2 regions of the Caballeronia zhejiangensis genome follow, and region 2 is predicted to be linked to the other one. Evidence: riboswitches for the same ligand, from Rfam matches in the RefSeq annotation. Region 2 holds a riboswitch; the other holds the start of a gene.
What was found. A riboswitch is a leader RNA that binds a small molecule or an ion and turns the genes downstream of it on or off. The one in region 2 is predicted to bind manganese.
Positions count from the first base shown of each region.

Region 1 (7,490 bases), on a different replicon from region 2:
CGAAGTTGATGCCTGACTTCACCGCGTTGCAACTGAAAAGCGGCGACATGTAGTTGTCCGGGTCGCCGTTGTCGCCGGCCCAGCCCATGAACAGCATGTCGTGCTGACCCTGCTTCGCCTGCTTGATGAGTTCGCCCCATTCGATCACTTTCACCTGCGCCTTCACGCCGATTTTCGCGAGATCGGCTTGCAGCAATTCCGCGCCCGCCTTCGGATTCGGATTGAGCACGCTGCCGTTCGGGCGTACCCAGATCGTCGTGTCGAAACCGTTCGGAAAGCCCGCATCGGCGAGCAGCTTCTTCGCATCGGCGGATGAATATTTGTACGCCTCGATGTTCTTGTCGTAACTCCACGTATTCGGCGGATACGGATTCACCGCTTGCGTCGCCGTGTTGTCGAACACGGTCTTCATGTAGGTCGTGCGATCGAAGGCCATGTTGATCGCCTGACGCACCTTCGGATTGTCGAGCGGCTTCTTCTGCGTGTTGAGCGCGACGAACGCCGTCATGAATGCGGGCGCTTCGCTCACCTTCAGCGACTTGTCCTTCTTCGCGTCGATGACGTCCTGCGGCTTCGGCGACAGCGCGATCTGGCATTCGCCCGCCTTGATCTTCTGCGCGCGCACGGCGGCGTCGGGCGTGATCGCGTAGATCAGCCGGTCGATCTTCGGTTTCGCGCCCCAGTACGACGGATTCACGTCGTAGCGGATGACCGAATCTTTCGTGTAGCTCTTCAGCACGAACGGGCCGGTGCCGATCGGCTTGCTGTTCAGATCGACCTGCTGGTTCGCCTTCAGCAGCTTGTCCGCATATTCGGCCGAATAGATCGATGCGAAGCCCATCGTGAGGATCGGCACGAAGGTCGCGTTCGGCTCGTTGAGCTCGAACTTCACGGTATGGTCATCGACTTTCGATACGGCCTTGATGAGCTTCACGAGGCCCATCGACTGCGCGTGCGGAAAGCCGCTCGCGCCCGCGATCTTGTGCCACGGATTGTCGTCCGAGAGCATGCGCGAGAACGTGAACACGACGTCGTCGGCACTGAGCGGACGCGTCGGCTTGAAGTAATCGGTCGTCTGAAACTGAACGTTCGGACGCAGATGGAATGTGTACGTGAGCCCGTCGCTCGTCACGTCCCACTTTTCCGCGAGCGAGGGCACGACCTTCTTCGCGGCTTCGTCGTAGGAGACGAGCGTATTGAAGATGACATCCGCCGATGCGTTGGTCGTTACGAGCGAATTGAATTGCACGACATCGAAGCCGTCCGGGCTCGATTCGGTGCAGACGGTGAGCGGCTTGGACATCGCGAGCATCGGCGCGGCGAGCATGGCCATCGCGGCGGCCGCGGCGAAGAGTTTCAGACGCATGAGATCTCCCGTGATCTTCATTTTTGTTCGTGGATGAGCTTGAGCACGCGCAGCAAGCGACGCGCCCGGCGCGGCCAGATTAGCGGATGCATCCGTCGACGACAACGATCCGATCGGCATACGCTTATTCCGCGGGTTGCCGAAACGAGGCGCATCGGGCTAAACTTGCGCCTTCTTTGGGGAGTAGCCTTCCTTCGCGAGCGAAGGAGAACGCGTCAACATCCTCGGCCCTGCTGCCGTGGCGCGTTCGACCGGAACGGTTTGGCGAGACCATCGATGCGCTATGTCGTTCCTGGCCGGACGGCGCGTGGCGCATCGTGGTTCGCTCGACGTCCGGCCGTGGAATCATCGTGTCCCCACAACTACAACATCCCCGTTTCCCGCGCACGCTCGCGCACCCGTCGCATGTTTCGATGCGAGGTGCCGCATGACGATGCTCTTTCTCGAACTCGCGCTGATGCTCGCGATCATCCTGGTCGCGGCGGAGCTATTCACGAATGCGCTCGAACATCTCGGCGAACGGCTCGGCATTTCCGAAGGCGTGACCGGATCGCTGTTCGCGGCGGTCGGCACGGCATTGCCCGAGACGACGGTGCCGATCATCGCGCTGCTCGGCGGCACGACGAGCCGTGCGGTCAACGAAGAGATCGGCGTCGGCGCGATTCTCGGCGCGCCGCTTATGCTCGCGACGCTTTCGACGTGTCTGATGACGTTCGCGATCCTCAAGTCGCGCGGCATGAGCGGGCGCATCGTGCCGGAGCGCAGCGGCTTCGTGCGCGATCTGAACTTCTTTCTGGTCGCGTTTCTCATCGCGTGCGCCGCGATGTTCGTGCCGCATCACGCGTGGCAAGTGCGCGCGTTGTTCGCGGTCGGGCTCGTCGCGCTCTATATCGTTTATGTGATTTCGACGTTCAAGGCTTCGGCGAAGCTCGTCGAGGGCGGACACGGAACGGAAGCGCCCGAGGCCTTGTTCGCTTCGCGTCTCGGTTTGAAAACGTCGCTCGGCACGATCATGCTGCAGTTTTTCTTCGGCATCGTGCTGCTCGTCGGCGGCGCGAAGGGCTTCATTCACGGCGTCGAGGGCGTGTCGCATGCGCTGGGAATTTCGGCGCTGCTGCTGTCGCTCATCATCATTCCGATCGCGACGGAGCTGCCCGAGAAAGTGAACAGCATTCTGTGGGCGCGCCGAGGAAAGGACACGCTCGCGTTCGGCAACATCACCGGCGCGATGGTGTTTCAAGGGACGTTGCTTCCGGCCATCGGCATCATGCTGACGCCGTGGGAGCCGCGTATCGAAGTGCTGACGGGCGTGCTCATCACGCTCGCGGCGGCGGCGTGGCTGCGCTTCAATGCGAAGGAGGACGGCGTCCTGCTGTGGGCGCTGCTCGGCAACGGCGTGCTGTACGCGGCCTATCTCGCGTTGACGCTCGGGCGCTGAGAAAGCTGCGGCACAAAGAAGAATGCCCGCGCGAGGCGGGCATCGAAGAGCGAAGCAGCGCGCCGATGATTCCGGCGCGTCGTTCTTGTTGTTCTTATAGGGGTTATCGGCAGACGCGCGGGAAACTTTAGAACCGCGCCGCCTGATGATATCGTCCAGCGGCTTTCGCGCCCTCCATCGCCCGGCGATACGTGGCGGAGAGCGTCGCTTGCGCATCTTTTGCACGCGCGGCAACCGCGTCGATGCTCGCCTGGATCTGCCGAATCAACGCGACCGCCTCGACTGGCTGGTCCGCCCGCAGCGACATCACGAGCGGCGCGCGCGCTGAGTCGAGTTCGGCGGCGCGCGCCCAGTCGCTCTGACTCACGGCTTCTTCGATCGCCTCAGTCAATGCCCACGCGTTCTCGATCAGTTCATTCTGGTTCATGATGCGTCGATTCCTTCAGCAATTACTTCTTGGAGTCAGACATCGCGCCGGCGCTGTTCGAGCCGCCGAAGAGCGCCGTCAGATAGCTCGACTGCTGCGTCATCGACGACATCAGCGTGTTCAGCGCCGTGAACTGCTGATTATATGACGTCGTCAATTGCTGCGTATAAGCGGTGAGCTGCGTCTGCTGATCGGCGATGTTCTTCAAATCGGTGTTGAGCGCGGTGGTGCGCGTGTCGATGAGGCCGCCGGTCTGCAAGAACGAAGTCAGGCTCTTGTTCAATTGCGCCGCGACGCCATTGGTCGAGTTGAAGAGCGATGCGATCGTGCCGCTCTTGTTCGTGAGCGCATCGGTAAGCGCGTCCTCGTCGGTCTTGAGCGAGCCGTCGGGCTGCAGCGCGATGCCGATCGAAGCGAGATTCACCTGATCCTTGCCAGTCCCGATCGCGCGGCTGATCGTGCTCGAGATGGTGTTCTTGATCGAGTTCATCATCGAGTCGCCGAGCAGCGCGCCGCCTTGCGAACCGGCTGCCTGAGTCGAATCGAACGACGTCAACGAAGACGCCGTGCTGACGAAGTTGTTGTACGCCGTGACGAATGCTTCGATCGTCGTCTTCTGGCCGCTGACGTCCTGGCCGATCGTGAGCGTCTGCGTCGTACCGACCGAGTCCGACGCGAGCGTCATCGAAACGCCCGTGATTGCGTCCTTGATCGTGTTGCTCGAGCTCACTACGGCCGTGCCCGCGACCGTCAGATTCGCGTCCTGGCCGACCGTGTTCTGGTTCCAACCGCCCGTACTGTCGATCGACGTGTGCGCGGGCGTAGTGATGGTCTTGGTCGGATCGTTGGGATCGGCGGCCGTGCTCGAGGCCACGGTCGTCGTCTTAACTGCGAGCTTGTTGAGCGGCGACGTGCTGTCGTCCGCATCGACCGTGATATTGATGCCGTTGGACAGTCCCGTCGACGAGGAGCGCAGCACGAGGTGCGCGCCGTCCGTGCCGTTGATGATGGTCGCGGTGACGCCCGGATTGTCGGACGCCGAATTGATCGTCGAAGCGATGCCCGAGAGCGTGTTGTTGCTGCTGTCGATCTTGATCGTGCTAGGCTTGCCGTTGACGTTAATCGTCATCGAGCCGCTGCCGAGGGTGTCGGTCGACTTGAACGCGCCCGACGTGATCGACTGCGACGTCGCGATGTTCTGCACGTTCACCGAATAGCCACCCGCGACCGCGCCACTGCCCGCGGTGGCCGTGAGACCCTTGCCGTCAGCGGTGGCGGTGAAGGCGGAAAGCGCGGTGCCGTTCGCGAGATTGGTGATCGAGCTCTGCAGCAGCGAGAGTACCGACTTCAACGTGCCGATTGCGGTGAGCTGCGTGTTGTCGGCCGTCTTCTTGTTGTTGAGCGCGTCGGTCTGTCCTGCGACCTTCGCGTTGACAATCGCGCTGACGAGCGAGTTCACGTCCATCGTGGAGTTCGTGGAACCGCTGATGATCGACTGTGCGGCCTGCTGTACGGCGCTCGTCGGATCGACAGTGGAACCCGTTGTCGTGGCTACGGTGGTCATGAGTACTCCGGTCGTATTGCTTCGCGATCGCTTGGAATTGAGCGGGAGTAATCGTCTCCCGAAAACGCGCACAGGGAGACGAGCTCCCGACGCAATGCTTTTTACATCCGGCGCGCATTGTACTTGCCGATGCGCGCCGGCTACAGCGTCGGCGATGTTGCTTAGCCGAGGAGCTTCAGAACTTGCTGGGGCATCGAGTTCGCTTGAGCCAGCACCGAGATGCCAGCTTGTTGCAGCACTTGAGCCTTCGACAGGTTCGCGGTTTCCTGCGCGAAGTTCGCGTCGGTGATTTGCGATTGTGCCGACGACAGGTTGGTCGACTGTTGCGTCTGAGTCGAAGCGATCGACGTGAAGCGGTTTTGCGCAGCGCCGAGGTTTGCTTGCAGCGAGTTGACCGTGTTCAGCGCGTTGTCGATCGACAGGATCGCGGCGTTGGCGCCACCCGTCGAGCTGATGTCGATGTCCGCAAGGCTCGGAGCGGCGTTCAGCTTGCTGGCCGCGTCAACTGCGGTGTTGGCCGACACGTTCGCGGCCGATGTGAGCGAGAAAGTCGTCGGAGTCGTCGTTGCGCCTGCGTTCACCGTCAGGAACGACTTCGCAACCGAGCCGGCGGCAATGCCGTCCCCGAGGCTCTTGCCGTCTTGGTCGAAGAACGTGACACCGCCTGCGCCGTCGGCCTTCGCCGTCACGGAGGTGATGAACGACGTCGTGGAAGAGGTTGCGTCCTTTCCCGTCGCCGCGTCGATGTTCAGGTTCGACACCGTGCCGATGACCGTGCCCGACTGTGCAGGAGCGCTCGGCGTATTTGCGGTGTTCGCCGTGCTCAGTGCTGCGAACTGGCTGCTCGGCGCGAGCGCGCCGCCAGCCTTGGCCGTGATCGTGCTCGGTGCGCCGGCCACGCTCGAAGTGACCGTGAACAGCGCGTCGCTGGCGGTCTTGTCGATGGCCTGGTTGTTCTGATCCGTGAACGTGTAGCCGCCCTTGCCGTCAGCAAGGATATTGAGCGACGTGATGGCGGGCGTAGTGCCCGATGCCGCCGCGGTGCCGTCGCTCTTCAGGCTGAGGCCGCTGACCGTGCCGAGCACCGAACCCTTGCTTGCCGAGCCGCTGCCGAGCGAAGCCGCCGACACGCCTTGCGAGAAATCGACCGAGATCGATTGGCCGACGTTCGCGCCGATCTGGAAGCTGACCTTGCCGGCGGTGCCGTCGAGCACGTTCGAGCCGTTATACGTCGTTTGCGAAGCGATACGATTCACTTCAGCGATACGCTGGGCAACCTCCTTTTGCAGAGCGGCCTGGTCGGTCGAAGAGAGCGAGCCCGTCGCCGATTGCACCGCGAGCTGGCGGATACGCTGCAGGTTGTCGGAGATCTGGGTCAGACCGCTCGATGCGGTTTGCGTCATCGAGACCGCGTCGTTCGAGTTCGACACGCCCTGGTTCAAACCGTTGATCTGCGACGTCATGCGCGACGCGATTGCCTGACCTGCTGCGTCGTCAGCAGCGCTGTTGATGCGCTTGCCCGACGAGAGGCGGGTGATCGCCGAAGACAGCGCGCTTTGCGTGCCGTTGAGGTTCTGCTGTGCAACCAGCGAGTTGATGTTGCTGTTGATACCGATCATTTTGTTCTCTCCTGGGAGACTGTATCTGGCTTTGGCTAAAGCACCGAGTAAGTTGCCTGGCGGTCCTGCGCTCGGTGATAGCCGGCCGCCTACTTGTGGTTATCGGGCCCCTCGAAAAAAACTTAAGGCCCGCGCAAACGATTTGTGTAACGAATTCTGTTGCGAGGCCGCGAAGCCTTGCCCGGCAAGGCGCCGATTTCGCGCGTATGCTTTTCCGTCCCTCACGACGCATTCGGAGCGCACATGCAGACACGAAATATCGGCACATCGGAACTGAAAAAGTTGCGCCGCTCGTCTTCGGCGGCAACGTGTTCGGCTGGACTGCCGACGAGCGCATGTCGTTCTCGATCCTCGACGCCTTCGTCGATCACGGCCTGAATTTCATCGATACCGCCGACGTCTATTCCGCCTGGGTCACGGGCATCAGGGCGGCGAATCGGAGACGATCATCGGCAAGTGGTTCAGGGAAAGCGGCAAGCGCCACCAGGTCGTGCTCGCGACGAAAGTCGGCAAGCTGTCCACGCGCGCCGGGCTCTCGGCGGCGAACATCGCGGCGGCCGTCGACGATTCGCTGCGGCGTCTCAAGACCGATTACATCGACGTCTATTTCTCCCATTACGACGACGAAACCACGCCGCTCGACGAAACCCTCGACGCGTATCAGACGCTCATCAAGGCGGGGAAGGTGCGGGTGATCGGCGCGTCGAACTACACGGGCGAGCGGCTAGAAGAGGCGTTGAAAGTCGCGAAGGATTCGGGCTTGCCGGCGTATCAGATTCTGCAACCCGAATACAACGACACGACGCCCGCGACGGTCGCGCTCGCGTGGATGATCGCGCGCCCGAGCGTGACGGCGCCGATCGCCAGCGCCACGTCGGTCGCGCAACTGAGTTGGCCGGCGCGCGGGAGTTGGCAATGGCGCGGTGTTCTGGTAACATCGCGCCCGAATCGAGAAATGTGCCCGATTTCCTGCCTTCGCCGCTGAAAATGACAACGTCAACCAACAGCGGCGAACGGCTCTGAAACGCGCCTTCGTGTGGTTCTTTCGAAAGCGCCTGCCGCTTCCGCGGCTGAAT
Region 1 is NZ_CP084283.1:101,573-109,062, forward strand. Features, by position in the region: gene LDZ23_RS00480 (ABC transporter substrate-binding protein) at 1-1,366, opposite strand, end outside; yybP-ykoY riboswitch at 1,530-1,705, shown strand; gene LDZ23_RS00485 (sodium:calcium antiporter) at 1,794-2,804, shown strand; gene fliT (flagellar protein FliT) at 2,932-3,231, opposite strand; gene fliD (flagellar filament capping protein FliD) at 3,254-4,795, opposite strand; gene LDZ23_RS00500 (flagellin N-terminal helical domain-containing protein) at 4,957-6,414, opposite strand; partial or broken gene LDZ23_RS00505 (aldo/keto reductase) at 6,658-7,303, shown strand.
Region 1: another riboswitch for manganese. It lies ahead of LDZ23_RS00485 (sodium:calcium antiporter); the one in region 2 lies ahead of mntP (manganese efflux pump MntP).

Region 2 (7,490 bases):
GCCACGACATACGCGAGGCCCGGACCGGGCGTAATGGCGAGAGCGATCGCCGCGATCAGAAAAGCAATAAAAGCCATGAACTAGTCTCCCGCCCGCCCCATCACCCGTGCCAGCTCCCCTTTCCCCCGCGCGTCGAGCGCATCCGCCGCACCGATCCGATCGCGCGTTTCCTTGTTCTGACTCAGCTTCGACTTGCCGACAAGCGACGTCACCGCGATTTCGATGCCCACGATATTCCGCAGCATCCCATCGATGAATTCGCGCTCGGAATCGCCCATCTTCCACGGCTTCGGCTCGTTCGCCTCGTGCCGCCGCGTCAGACGCGCGACGAGACCGCGCACGAACTGCTCGTCGTCGCGCACGGTGAGCACGCCGTGCGCGTGCACGACTTCGTAGTTCCACGTCGGCACTTGCCGATGCGTCTCATGCTTGCTCGGATACCAGTTCGGCGAGACATAACCCTCCGCGCCGCGAAAAATCACCATGACGGGCGTGCCGCCCGGGCAACGCTGCCACACGTCGTTGGCGCGCGCGACGTGCGCCGTCAGCAAGCCATGCTCGCCCTGCGCCGGATCGAACTCGAACGGAATGTGATTGGCGTCGAGACCGGCGGCGTCGTGCGTCACCAGCATTCCGAGCGGATGCCCACGAATGATCCGATGCAGCTCTTCAGGGCGAGTCTCGGCGAAATGCGGCGGAATATACATCCTGGATGCCCGATGGAAAGTGGCGGAACCCCGTCACTATCGCCCGAAACAGGCACAATAAGAAGATCCAGTTTCGAGCAATTTTCATGGTCCAGTTGAAAGACGCCATCGGCACCGGACGGCGCATTTACGATCTGCTGCGCGCCCAGATCGCCGATGGCACGTTGCCCGCCGGCGCTCCCGCACCTTCTACGCGCGCGCTGGCGGCCGATCTCGGCGTCTCGCGCACGACCGTCACGGCAGCGTACGAACAGCTCGCGGCGGAGGGCTTTCTCGTCACGTCGGCGGGACGCGTGGCGCGAGTCGCCACGCCGCCGATGCCGCTCGCGCCGCCGATTCCCGCGCGCGCCGAACGCACCGCGCCCGCCCTTTCCGCCTATGGCCGGCGCGTTTCTACACTGCCGATGCCCGTTCTCGCGCAAGTGACGAAAGGCAGCATCAACTTCCTGTACGGCGCAGTGTCCGCGCGCGACTTTCCTTCGTTGATCTGGAAACGCGCGTATCAGGCCGAACTGCTGCATCAACCGGACAGCCTCTATTACGTCGCGCCCGAAGGCGACGCGTCGCTCAGGCGCGCGTTGCAGGCGTATCTCGGCCGCGCGCGCGGGCTCGTCTGCGATAGCGATCAGATCGTCGTCGTGAACGGCACGCAGCAGGCGCTCGATCTTTGCGCGCGGCTGCTGCTCGATCCCGGCGACGCCTTCGCATTCGAAGATCCCGGCTATCTGATCGCGCGGCATTGCTTCGAGGCATCGGGCGGCGTGGCGCTGCCGGTGCCCGTCGACGAAAACGGTCTCGATACGCGCCGCCTTCCCGCCGATGGACGCGCGCGGCTCGCCTACGTGACGCCATCGCACCAGTTTCCGCTGGGCGGCGTGCTGCCGATCGGCCGCCGTCTCGAATTGCTCGAATGGGCGCAACGGCACGACGCGTGGATCATCGAAGACGATTACGACGGCGAGTTCCGATACGGCCAGCGCCCGATCGACGCCTTGCAATCGATCGATACGAATGGCCGCGTGATCTACATCGGCACGTTTTCGAAGGCGCTTTCGCCGCATCTGCGGCTCGGCTACATGATCCTGCCGCACGATCTCGTGCCGGCGTTCCGTCAGGCGAAGCGGCTCGCGGATCGTCATTCGGCCGTCATCGATCAGCGCGTGCTCGCGGCGCTAATCGAAAGCGGCGCGTATGAGCGTCACGTGCGGCGCGTGCGGCGCGAATACGAACGGCGGCGCGCGGCCTTGCTCGACGCCATCGCCGATCTTCTTCCGAAGCGCGCGCACGCGACGGGCACGGCTGCCGGATTGCACGTCACGCTGTGGCTGCCCTTCATCGACGCGGCGCACGAAGCCGCGCTCGTCGCCGCCGCGCATGCGAAGGGCGTGGGCGTCTATCCGGTGTCGCCGCTTCATGTCGCGCCGTGCGGCGGCACGTCGAACCGGACGGCCGGGCTCATCCTCGGCTATGCGAGCGTGCCGGTCGAGCAGATCCGCAAAGGCATCGAAATCCTCGCCGATGTGATCGCGCATTTTCGAACGTAAGCACTGCCTTCGAGACGCGTCATCGTGAGCGTCATGCCGAATGCGCTTCTGCCCGATTCGAAACGCCCGCGTCGATCGCGACGGGCACGCGCCGCGCGAGCGCGCACATCAACTCGTAGCCGATCGTGCCGGACGGTTCGGCCACTTCATCGACCCGGACGCGTTCGCCCCACAGTTCCACCGGCGATCCGATGCCCGCAGCCGGACACGGCGTGAGATCGACGGTGAGCATGTCCATCGACACGCGTCCGACGATGCGCGTACGCACGCCATCGACGATGACGGGCGTGCCCGTCGGCGCGTGACGCGGATAGCCGTCCGCGTAGCCGCATGCGACCACGCCGATCTTCATCGCGCGATCCGCGGTGAAAGTGCGGCCATAGCCGATCGTCTCGCCCGCCGCGAGCGTCTGCACGCCGATGATGCGGCTCTCGAGCGTCATCGCCGCGCGCAACGGGAAATGCTCGATGTGGCGCGCGCAGCCCGTCGGCGAGGCGCCGTAGAGGATCGTGCCCGGCCGCACCCAGTCGCGATGCGCGCGCGGATGCCACAGCACCGCCGCCGAATTCGACAGCGAGCGCGTGCCGGGAAGATCGCGCGTGGCCGCTTCGAATTCGTCTATCTGCCAGTCGATCGCGCCTTCGTCGGCGTTCGCGAAGTGACTCATCAGGCCGATCGAGCCGATCGCCGCGATATCCGACGCCCTTTTCCAAGCCTCGACGAATTCGCCCGGCCGATAGCCGAGCCGGTTCATGCCCGAGTTCATCTTCAACTGTATGTCGATGCGCTCGTTCGGCCGCGCCGCCTTCAGCAACGCAAGCTGCTCGTCGCAATGCACCGTGACCGTGAGCCGGTGACGATCCGCCGTTTCGACATCCGCGGGCTCGAAAACGCCTTCGAGCAAAAGAATCGGCTTTTTCCAGCCGAGCTCGCGCACGCGGACGGCTTCATCGAGATCGAGCAGCGCGATGCCGTCGGCTTCAGCGAGCGCCGGATAAATGCGCTCGATGCCGTGACCATAAGCATTCGCCTTGATGACGGACCACACGCGCGACGACGGCGCCGTGCGTTTGACAAGTTGAAGATTCTGTCGGATGGCGTCGAGATGGATGCGCGCGGAAATCGGACGTGGCATGACGTGCTGGATTTGTGGTTGAAGGCAGTGGAATGATGAATCGTATCGGCCTAATGGCAGTCGTTGTTATTTTATTTGCGCCGATTTTTGGTGGAAACGCCTGCCGCCATCGATGGCTTTCGCGGTGCGCTTCGCGGTATCTTGTCGCTCATGTCGCGCCGCCAAGGAGCCGCCATGAACGACGCCCGTCGCCTCGCCTGCCTGCGCATCGTGCTCGCCGTCGTCGGGCTGATCGCGCTCTTCGCCTTCTATCCGCTCATGCTGCTCTGGCCTTCTGGATGGGCGTGGGATGCCGGCCACGAAGGCCATTCGGAATACGCGATGATGATCGTCGGCATCTACGCGACGCTCGGCGTTTTCCTGCTGATCGCATCGCGCGAGCCGATGAGGCATCTGAGCCTCATCTGGTTCACGGTGTGGTCGAGCGTCGTGCACGGCGCGATCATGGCCGTGCAGTCGTTCGGCGGCGCGGGGCGCCACCTCGGTCATCTGGCGGGTGACGTGCCCGCGCTTTTCATCGTCGCCGCCGTGCTCGCGATTCTCACGCCGCGCGGCGGCAAGGCGCGCATCCTCAGCCGAGATGGCCGAGATGTTCGGCCAGAATGACGCTGCCGACGCCGATCAGAATCAGCCCGCCGACGATTTCCGCCCGCTTGCCGATCGTCGCGCCGACGAGCCGGCCGACCATCACGCCGACCGTCACCATCAGCATCGTCGCGAAACCGATGGTCGCGGCCGTCGAGAAGATATCGACATCGATGAACGCGAGGCCCGCGCCGACCGCCATCGCGTCGATGCTGGTCGCGAAACCGGTGAGCGCCAACACCCAGAACGAATGCGAATTGGGCTTTTCCGCTTCGTGGCTCACGCTGCTGAAACCTTCGCGGATCATGCGCGCGCCGAGCAGGAAGAGCAGGCCGAACGCGATCCAGTGATCCCACGCGGTGACATACTGCGCGGCCGCCCTGCCGAGCGCCCAGCCGACGAGCGGCGTCAGGGCTTCGATCACGCCAAAGATCACGCCGGTCTTCAACGCTTCCGCGATGCGCGGCTTGTGCAGGGTCGCGCCCTTGCCGACGGCTGCGGCGAACGCGTCGGTGGACATGGCGAAGGCTAGAAAAATTGTGGAGGCGAGATTCATCGAGTAGCGCTCTGGTCGGGCAAGATGGAACGACAGAACGCGCGCCCGACCGGTCGCGAATTCTGTCGATGGTCTTGCCAACCTTTGATGGCTGCTCATGCCACGGCCTGAACGACCGAGCGTGTTGACATGAGCGCTTTCCCTGTGCAGGAAAGCCGGCTACTCCCCAGCGAAGAACCGAGAGCTTAACATGACTTCGCGACCGTTCCACGGCGTTTCGGCTGGTTGCGGCGCGCTCGCGGCGTCACGCCCGGCGCCGCGTTCGCGCGCCGATCCTATTTCGACAACAGCCCGAACACGGCGACGCCGTTCTTCGTGCCGACATACACCTTGCCGTTCGCGATCATCGGCGTGATGAACTTGTTGCCCGCACCGAACTGGTCGCGCGTGCCGGCGTCGTTGCTGCTGTAGAGCTGGCGCGCGAGATTGGCCGCGTCGTAGGCGCGCAGCGCGCCTGTCGCGCCGTTCTCCGCCGCCCACAGAATGCCGTTCGCCGTGCCGTTCGCGGAAATGCTCGGCGTCGCGCCGGGGAAGCCGAACGCATTCGACGTCTGACTCGTCGACGTCGCCGAAAGCAACGCGTTGCTGACCGCGAACGCCCGAATGCTGTCGCCGACCGCGCCGAAATAGACCGTGTTGTTGAAATACGCGGGCGCGCCGAACATCGCCCCGCGAATCTGGCCGACGAGTTCCTGATAGATGTGGTCCGCATTCGAATCGAACTTGCCCATCGAGAAGCGGTTCACGACGTAGATCGTCGAGTTCTTGCCCGCGCCGATCGCCAGATGCCGGACCGTGCCGCCCGCATCGGTGAAGTCCGGCAGCACCATCGCGCCGCCGGAACCGAGATCTTCGTCCTCGTTCGACTCCTGCACCGTGTTCGACGGCTCGAAATAGTCCTGCACCCTGAGCGGCGACGTTTCCAGCCGCAAAAAACCGTTGCCGAAGTTGCCGTTGATCGGCATCTCCTGCGCGTTTTGGGTCGGATCGAAGGTGCCGTTGGCGTCGAGGAAAAAGATCGCCTGGCCGTCCGATGCAAGGCCCGCGCCGCTCATCCAGATCGAGCCCATCTGGCCGTTCGGCGTGAGGTTCAGCACGCTCGCCTGTTGCAGGGTCGCGGCGTCGTAGCCCATGACCCAGCCGGTGTACGGCATGAAGTCGCAATGCGAAGTCCACGCCGTGTAGACGACGCCGTTCAGCAGCAGCAACGCCGCGCGCTCGGCGTACTGGCCGGGATCGAACGTCAGCGTGCCGTTCTGGCTGCCCGCGCCGTTGCCCGGATACGTCGCCCGGATTTCGGTGGGGCCGTTGAAGAGCTCGGCGCCCGTCGCGACATCGAGCGCGTGAATGCGCTGGTGATACGCGCCCGACGCATCCTTCGACATGCCGACGACATACATCGCGCCATTCGGGCCGCGCGTCCGGTCGATGACCGGCGTCGCCGTGACACCGATTGTCGGCGTGATCTGATGACAGTTGTGGTCGTCGCTCGGCGACTCGCCGCTGCCGAGCGTCGAGACTTTCCACAGCACCGCGCCGCTGTCGGCGTCGAAAGCGTAGACGCTGGCGTTTTCCGTCGCGACGTAGAGCACGTTGCGCGTGCCGCCCGCGATCGGTACGCCCGCCAGAAAGAGCGGCTGCGCGTCGACGGCGCCATCGACGGAAAAGAGCGCGAGCTTGCCGAAAGTACGCTGATTGACGTTCGCCGGCGTGAGGACGGTTTCCGCGAGTTGCTGTCCGGTGCGCGCGATGTCGTTGTGCCAGGTGACGACATCTTTCGACACCGCAGCCAGAGGCGCCGATGCCCCCGCCGGGCTCGATGCCCCCGACGGGCTCGATGCCGCCGCCGGCGCGCCGCCGCTCGCCGCAGACGAAGTGGCGCTATCGCCGGAACCGCCACTGCACGCGACGACGATCGCCGCGATGAGCACAACGGCGCCGATCGCCGCGATACGAGCCGGAAAGTGCGTCTTCATCTGGATGCTCCTTCAGAGCGTTTCGCCTTTGCGTACGGTCAATTCCCCGAAAGATATTTGTTGCAATGCGTCATAATGTGCTAACCTAGGGTTATTACCTAGTTAGTTACCCCAGTACGGAGTTCATCATGGGAATCATCGCTGCCACGCCGATCGCCCTCGTTTCCTTCATCGTCGCCGCCGTCCGCAATGCGCTGAGCGCGCGCGCGAAGGTCAGCGCGCTCATGGCCGAGGCTTATCGCCGGACGTAACGTGCAGGCGCGGGAGAAAATTCCCGCGCTTTTTTTCGCATTCACTGCAACGTATAGGCAATTACATAATCGCCCGCCTTCGTGCCGAGCGAGCCATGACCGCCCGCCGTCACGAGCACATATTGCTTGCCGCTTGCATCGGCGTAGCTCATCGGCGTGGCCTGACCGCCCGCCGGCAGACGCGCCTCCCACAGCTTCTTGCCGTCGCGCACGTCGTAGGCGCGCACGTATTGATCGAGCGTGCCCGTCAGGAACGCGACGCCGCCCGCCGTCACGATCGTCCCGCCGAGGCTCGGCACGCCGAGCGGCATCGGAATCGGCAGCGGCGCGCTGTCGACGATGGTGCCGTTCTTGTGCATCCACGCAATCTTCTGCGTGCGCAGATCGACGCCCGCGATGTAGCCCCACGGCGGCGCCTGGCACGGAATCCCGAGCGGTGAAAGAAACGCGCTGATCTCAAAGCCGAACGGCGTACCGCGCGCGAGCTTGATGCCGCTCGTTTCGCTGCCTTTCTTCTCGCCGTTGTCCTCGGGAATCTTGTCACGCGGAATCAGCTTCGACGTGAACGCCATGTAGTCCGGATTCGCGATCAGAATCTGCCGCACCGGATCGACGGAAATCCCGCCCCAGTCGAATACGCCGAAGTTACCCGGAAACACGAGCGATCCCTGCTCCGACGGCGGCGTGTACGGCCCGTCGTAGCGCAGGCTCCTGAACTTGATGCGGCACCAAAGCT
Region 2 is NZ_CP084285.1:811,040-818,529, reverse strand. Features, by position in the region: gene LDZ23_RS24910 (LysE family translocator) at 1-77, opposite strand, end outside; gene LDZ23_RS24905 (FMN-binding negative transcriptional regulator) at 81-707, opposite strand; gene pdxR (MocR-like pyridoxine biosynthesis transcription factor PdxR) at 794-2,251, shown strand; gene alr (alanine racemase) at 2,283-3,386, opposite strand; gene LDZ23_RS24890 (DUF6632 domain-containing protein) at 3,561-3,992, shown strand; gene mntP (manganese efflux pump MntP) at 3,958-4,527, opposite strand; yybP-ykoY riboswitch at 4,536-4,702, opposite strand; gene LDZ23_RS24880 (BamB-related PQQ repeat family beta-propellar protein) at 4,803-6,503, opposite strand; gene LDZ23_RS34880 (hypothetical protein) at 6,632-6,754, shown strand; gene LDZ23_RS24875 (membrane-bound PQQ-dependent dehydrogenase, glucose/quinate/shikimate family) at 6,796-7,490, opposite strand, start outside.